One region of the Yersinia aldovae 670-83 genome, then DNA from elsewhere that is predicted to be linked to it. Evidence: predicted binding sites of a transcription regulator. Region 1 holds the regulator's gene; each other region holds the start of a gene.

Region 1 (2,275 bases):
GCCAATAAAGGCTATGAAGTTGTAGCTTCCAATCCGGATTATGTCTATTTCGATATGCCATATGAAGTTAATCCGAATGAACGCGGCTACTACTGGGCAACGCGCTTCACTGATGAGGCTAAGGTCTTTAGTTTCGCTCCCAATAACATGCCGCAAAACGCTGAAACCTCCGTGGATCGCGACGGCAATCACTTTAGCGCGAAGAGCGATAAAGCGTGGCCGGGTGTACAGGGTATCTCTGGTCAGTCATGGAATGAAACCGTCCGTACTGATGAGCAGATGGAATACATGATCTTCCCACGGGTGTTGCCATTGGCTGAGCGTGCCTGGCATCGCGCATCATGGGAGCAGACTTATCAAGCGGGTCGCGAGTATAAAGGTGGCGAAACGCACTGGGTGGATACTAAAGCATTGGACAGTGACTGGCAGCGTTTTGCCAATATCATGGGCCAGCGCGAACTGGCAAAACTGGATAAAGCGGGTGTGTCATATCGCTTGCCGGTTCCGGGAGCGCGGATTGTTACCGGGCTGTTGGAAGCCAATATCTCTCTGCCTGGCTTGATTATCGAGTATTCAACTGATGGTGGTAAGCAGTGGCAGAAGTATGATGTCAACGCGCAGCCTAAGGTCAGTGGTGAGGTGTTGATCCGCTCGACCAGCCCGGATGGCAAACGCAGTAGCCGCGTTGAACCGGTTAAAGTTTGATGCTTTATAAGTGCTGTGTCTGATGTACCTCCTGTTTGATTTATTTGTAGCTCAACGAATTGTCGATTAAATGAAGTTGAGTTGATAGCTTTCCCCCGGCGAGTCCGGGGTTTTTTTTGCGTTAAATTTATGCAGGTCGCAAGGTCTATACCCAAAGTCATTGCAGGTAGGCCGCCAGCGAATAACAAATTGGTTATAAACTATTTTGAACAGCACTTGCGCTGGTTCATAGGATGAATGAGAGTAACTAAGGGAGAAGGGTATAAATAAGAATGACCACCTGACTCCCCACCGAGCTAATCTCGGGTTACATGCGGGAAAGGCGGCCATATTGCGGGTTATATATTTCAGCAGTGCTTAAAAATCTTTATAAGTTAACGCGATAAAACAGCATTATCTTTTGTCGTGAGCTGACTCATTTTCACGGCAATCACCGGATTCACAGTGGCCGTACAGATACAGACTGTGATTGGTCAGTTTGATACCGTGTTGTTTAGCAATTTCACGTTGCAGCGATTCAATCGATTCATTGCTAAATTCGATCACTTTGCCGCAATCCAGACAGATAAGGTGATCATGGTGATGTTGTTGCGTCAGCTCAAAGACTGATTTGCCGCCTTCGAAGTTATGGCGGGTAACAATACCGGCATCATCAAACTGATTCAGCACACGGTAAACCGTTGCCAAACCAATCTCTTCTCCGATATCGATCAGCTTTTTATAAAGATCTTCCGCGCTGACGTGATGGCACGCTGGGTTTTGCAACACTTCCAGAATTTTGAGCCGGGGCAGTGTTACTTTAAGGCCTGCGTTTTTTAAGGCTTTGTTGTTGTCAGTCATGCGGATTCAGTCCTATTACTATCGATTCAAATTAAGGCTGTTCAGCCTATGACATCCGTGGCGCAATATTCTCAATTGCGTCTCATTATAGAACTGCTAGCCCCAAATGAAAACCGTGGTTGTTAACAAAGTTATAATTGCACACTTTGTAAGATTAATCATGCAGTGTGTTGAGGAATGGGGATAACACATCATTCAAGTGTACAGTGGCTACAAATAAAGTTACAAATTTGTAGCCGTTTATTTTCATTTTACACCGATGATGGTGCGGATTTGTGGGCCGCTTAACAGAGCAAATTTACCCGGCAGACATAGCCACACATGTTTGGTGGGCTATTCAGGGCGAAAGAGATTATTTTACGCGAAGCAAGCGTGCTTAAAAGAGGGCGGAAACGCCTGATTGTATATAAAAGATACCATCACAGCGTTTCCGATATACCAAATTAACCGACGATCTCGGCCAAATTCAGTTCTTCACTGATCTGTTTTACCCAAGCGTGAACACGTTCATTGGTCAACTCTGGCTGACGGTCTTCATCGATTGCCAGACCAATAAAGTGGTCGTCATCAGCCAGGCCTTTAGAGGCTTCAAAATGGTAGCCTGCGGTTGGCCAGTGACCGACGATAGCAGCACCACGCGGTTCGATGATATCGCGCACTGTCCCCATCGCATCACAGAAATACTCGGCGTAATCTTCCTGATCACCGCAACCGAACAATGCTACCAGCT
Region 2 (2,275 bases), 1.2 Mb from region 1:
CAGAGTCAGTGCCTCTGGAGCCGCATTTATAGTGGTATCGGCAGCGGGAGACTCGACTTTCAAGTGTGCATGAGCCAAAGCTTGCTGGCTGGAAAGACCAACGAATAATACAATTAATGCCGAAAGCATACGGCAGGAAGAACGTATTTTGCGAATAAACCGTACTTTAGAAACAGTCATGGTATCCCTTAATAGATGGGGAGAAGAATCAATCTACTACCAACCATATCTTATATTGGCAGCGTGAACCCCTATCACTTCCAGTCAATTGTACTACCTGTGAGATAGCACACAAAATAAAGCGCCAAATTCTGAACGACGATTGAAATATAAGCAATAAATCAAATTACTTACGCCGTTATTGCAAATGATAACGATTTAACCTTGGGAAGTCGAGAAACCCAAGCTAAACCACATGCTATTAGCACGAAAACAACAAGATAGGTAACCACACGAAATTAAATGCCGTCACTATACAACAAAAAAACCGCAGTTCCTGATCCCGTGATTTGGGGGCTGGACACTGCGGCGGGTAACTTTTTAAGGCGACGGCCAGGGGAGCGATTAAGCCTGACTGTGGCTCTGAGCCGCCATTGTTTTCAAGTCTTTATCGACAAAGAATAACGCATTACCGCTATTTCCTACCAACGCCAATTTATCCAGAATAGATTTGAACAGTTTTTCTTCTTCATGTTGTTCAGACACATACCATTGCAGGAAGTTGAATGTAGAGTAGTCGTGAGTGGTCATAGCCACATGCGCTAACTCATTAATTTTAGTCGTAATGCGTTGTTCATGCTCATACGTCAGTTCAAATACATCAGCCAGCGATGCGAAATCGATTGGCGGTGCGGTGATGGTACCCAGCACAGGCATGGAGCCAGTTCCACTAAGGTATTCAAACAAACGCTGCATATGCTGCATCTCTTCTTGAGAATGCTCTTTTAAAAATGCCGCAGCACCTTCAAAACCTTTGTCGCTGCACCAGGCGCTCATTTGTAGATAAAGATTTGCAGAGTAAAATTCCAGATTCAGCTGCTCATTGAGCTTTTTTGCCATTTCTGTTTTCAACATAATAATTCCCTTATTTTTATAATGCAGGTAAGCAACGATTAACTCGGTGTATTATGCCAAGCTAAAAACAAAATAAGAACACCCTATTCACATTAATATTTAATAAAAAAATAAATTATCTATAAGGTCATGTTTAATATGATTTTTTATGAAAATAAAAAACAGTTAATTATTATGTTAGTTATTTACATTAAGTTATGAACACTAAAAAGAACGATTCTTATTTGAATTAAAAATCACTCAATGATAATCAATACGATAAATATTAATATCATCTATTTATGGTAATTACTTTATTCTCGCAGGTAGCAACATAACCTACTTGCCAATATCTGCCGTCTGCATTACCTTTTGCGCCATAGCATATGATCCCGAAAGGAGAAAACCGTGGGATACAATTTGGCAGAACTTTCTGATGAAGAAACAGCAAAGATGAACGTTGATCTGGCCGCTTCGGGTGTAGCATTTAAAGAGCGCTACAATATGCCGGTGATTCCTGAAATGGTTGCACGCGAACAACCTGATGAGCTGCGTGAATATTTTCTGCTGCGGTTAGCTCATTACCGTAGTGAATCACACAAACTGTCGCGTCTGCCCTATGAGCCGAAAGTGAAGTGATAACCCCCTCCCGCAAGCGATTGGCTGGCGGGGGGAGTCTGTGGAGTAAGAACTTATATTCGCCTCAATGGGTAATGAGTTGTTAACCGGCGAATTTATCGGTGGCCAGAATCAACTGATGCAAAATTCCCGGTTCGTCAAAAGAGTGCCCCGCTCCCTCGACAATATGCAGTTCAGCCTCAGGCCATGCCTGCGCCAGATCCCAGGCATTCTGCGGCTGGCATGCCATATCATATCTACCATGAATAATGACCGCAGGAATATGGCGGATACGCGTCACGTTATCCAGCAACTGGTTGTCACTGTCTAAAAAACCAAGATGGGTAAAATAGTGGTTTTCGATGCGGGCAAAGGCCAGTGCAAACGCCTCTTCACCAAATGAAGAGGCGTTTTTAGTGGGTAGCAAGGTAACCGTTTCGCCTTCCCATAAGCTCCAAATCTTAGCCGCTTCCAGTTGCACAGCCCTATCAGGTGATGTCAGGCGCTTGCGGTATGCCGCCGTCACATCGTTCTGTTCTTCGGGTGATAAAATAGAAAGTACGCGTTGCCACTTCTCAGGGAAGAAACGCGATGCTCCGTCTTG
Region 3 (2,275 bases), 1.4 Mb from region 1:
AAGACTCTGCATCTTGGTTGCGATCCAGTAATAAACCTCGCGCGTTATAGCGCACGGTCATGAGTTTTTGATTCATTTCTGCCAGTAGAATTTGAGTATGGGTATCCGCGCCTTCATTGAGCAAACTTTGCTGTAATTCATTGAGGTTCTTCTGTGTTTCAGAGATATTCCAACTTTTACGTACATCGTCTTTATGGGCCACAGCATTCACAAAATTGCTTTGTTGTTGCAGATATTCTTCTACCACATCAGCAATGCTATTGATTGTTTTACGATTATTTTCCGACCAGTCAAGCTCTTCACTTTGAATCAGTAAGGTTTTTATCTTATTGATATATCCTGAGTTTTCCTTGATGTATTTCAAGTCATAGGTGCGTTCATATAGCGCACGGTTATATTTGGCTTGGTTGGCTTCATCATTAATGTTGTAACTCAAGTTGACTTTATAAGCATGTTCTTCAATGACGGAGAAATGATATGCGGTGGTGCCAGCAATGATCCCCACTAACAACAACATCAGGAAAAAGCTTAATCCTAGCTTTTTGCCGACTTTTACGTTTTCAAAGTGACTAAAAACTTTGCTAAATGCTGCCATGTTCTTCTCCGTTATGTGGTGTTTTGCTGCAAATCAATCAGCTTAGGTAAATTGGGGGAGGTCTAGTTATTAGAGGATTTCACGAGATTGGTGGTATGTGGGGCAGCCCTGGCAAGAGCGCTGTTTCAAATCTACATTCATGGGCTTACCTCATGAATGCCAACCGCCTTCTGTATAATCTATCGGCAGAAAATGGTTAAACTTTAGCAATAAAAATGCCAGCAAGTAGCCTTGCTGGCATGTATCTTTTGTACTTGGAGCTATGGGGGTATAGCGGCTTTCGTTACTTAGCCTGAGCGAAACGCGCGGCTGCTTCGTCCCAGTTAACTACATTCCAGAATGCTTTGATGTAGTCTGGGCGGCGGTTTTGGAATTTCAGATAGTAAGCGTGTTCCCACACATCCAGGCCCACAATCGGGAAGCCTGATGCGCCAGAAACCGCTTCACCCATCAGTGGGCTGTCTTGGTTAGCAGTCGAAACAACCGCCAGTTTGCCGTCGTCTTTCAGTACCAGCCAGGCCCAGCCTGAACCGAAACGCGTTGCCGCAGCTTGTTCAAATTTTTCTTTGAAGCTGTCAACGCTGCCAAAATCGCGCTCGATAGCCGCTTTCAGGTCGCCGGTCAACGTGGTGTCCAGTTTCAGGCCTTTCCAGAACAGGCTGTGGTTAGCGTGGCCGCCAGCATTGTTACGCATAAAGGTGCGTTTTTCAGCAGGGACTTTGTCCAGATCTTTAATCAGATCTTCAACGCTGAATTTAGCCAGCTCAGGGAAGCTCTCCAACACCGTGTTTGCATTATTAACATAAGTTTGGTGGTGTTTGGTGTGATGGATTTCCATCGTCTGCTTATCGAAGTGGGGTTCCAGGGCGTCATAAGCGTAAGGCAGGGATGGCAGTGAGTAACTCATAATCATCGTCTCCGTAGGTGTAGGGCGGCGCAAAAAAGTAAGCACCGCGTAAGCATTCGGATCATTATAGTTAATTAAATGATATTGAAAATGATTATCAATGCCGTACTTATTGTGTGGTCTTTTTATTCACTGACCCGTTGGGGATGGGTATACACCGTTGCTCTACCGGGTTTGCTGAAGCCAACCAGGGTGAGATTACAACGCTCGGCAACTTCAACCGCTAAGGTTGTTGCAGCAGAAACAGCAAATAAAATCTCTGCACCGCACATTGCGGTTTTCTGTACCATCTCATAGCTGGCACGGCTGGAAACCAGCACCGCGCCTTGCTGCCACGGCTGTTTGGCCCGAATCCCCAGCAGTTTATCCAGTGCCACATGGCGGCCCACATCTTCACAGCCACCTAATAACTCACCTTGAGGGGTAATCCAGGCGGCAGCATGGGTACAACCGGTCAGTTGACCCACTGTTTGTACCTGTTTGAGCTGTGCCAGCGCACTATCCAATTGATTCAGGCTATAGGTTTGGGTGAACGGCAGGGGGGCGATTGGGCGGAAGATATCGGCCAGTTGTTCGATGCCGCAGACACCACATCCGGTACGTCCAGCCATCGCCCGACGCCGCTCTTTCAAACCGGCAAACTGCCGGCTGGATAGCTCAATGTTAACTTCTATGCCATTACAACCAGGCGTGACATCAATGGCATAAATATCTTGTGGTGCGCTGATAATGCCTTCTGATAGCGAAAACCCCAGCGCGAAAGCCTCTAAACC

The links. The regulator Fur, encoded in region 1, represses iron uptake genes when iron is present. The targets are predictions, from matches to a motif close to ATAATAATGAGAACNACTATCAA.
Region 2: the regulator Fur is predicted to act here: its motif matches at 1,276-1,298, upstream of ftnA (non-heme ferritin).
Region 3: the regulator Fur is predicted to act here: its motif matches at 1,581-1,603, upstream of sodA (superoxide dismutase [Mn]).

Annotation. Positions count from the first base shown of each region.
Region 1 covers NZ_CP009781.1:4,133,681-4,135,955, forward strand. Annotated here, with positions in the region: gene AT01_RS18585 (beta-N-acetylhexosaminidase) at 1-705, shown strand, start outside; gene fur (ferric iron uptake transcriptional regulator) at 1,099-1,545, opposite strand; gene fldA (flavodoxin FldA) at 1,989-2,275, opposite strand, start outside.
Region 2 covers NZ_CP009781.1:827,007-829,281, forward strand. Annotated here, with positions in the region: gene yobA (CopC domain-containing protein YobA) at 1-180, opposite strand, end outside; gene ftnA (non-heme ferritin) at 565-1,074, opposite strand; gene AT01_RS03900 (DNA polymerase III subunit theta) at 1,462-1,692, shown strand; gene pip (prolyl aminopeptidase) at 1,775-2,275, opposite strand, start outside.
Region 3 covers NZ_CP009781.1:2,762,064-2,764,338, forward strand. Annotated here, with positions in the region: gene AT01_RS12575 (methyl-accepting chemotaxis protein) at 1-595, opposite strand, end outside; gene sodA (superoxide dismutase [Mn]) at 879-1,502, opposite strand; gene fdhD (formate dehydrogenase accessory sulfurtransferase FdhD) at 1,628-2,275, opposite strand, start outside.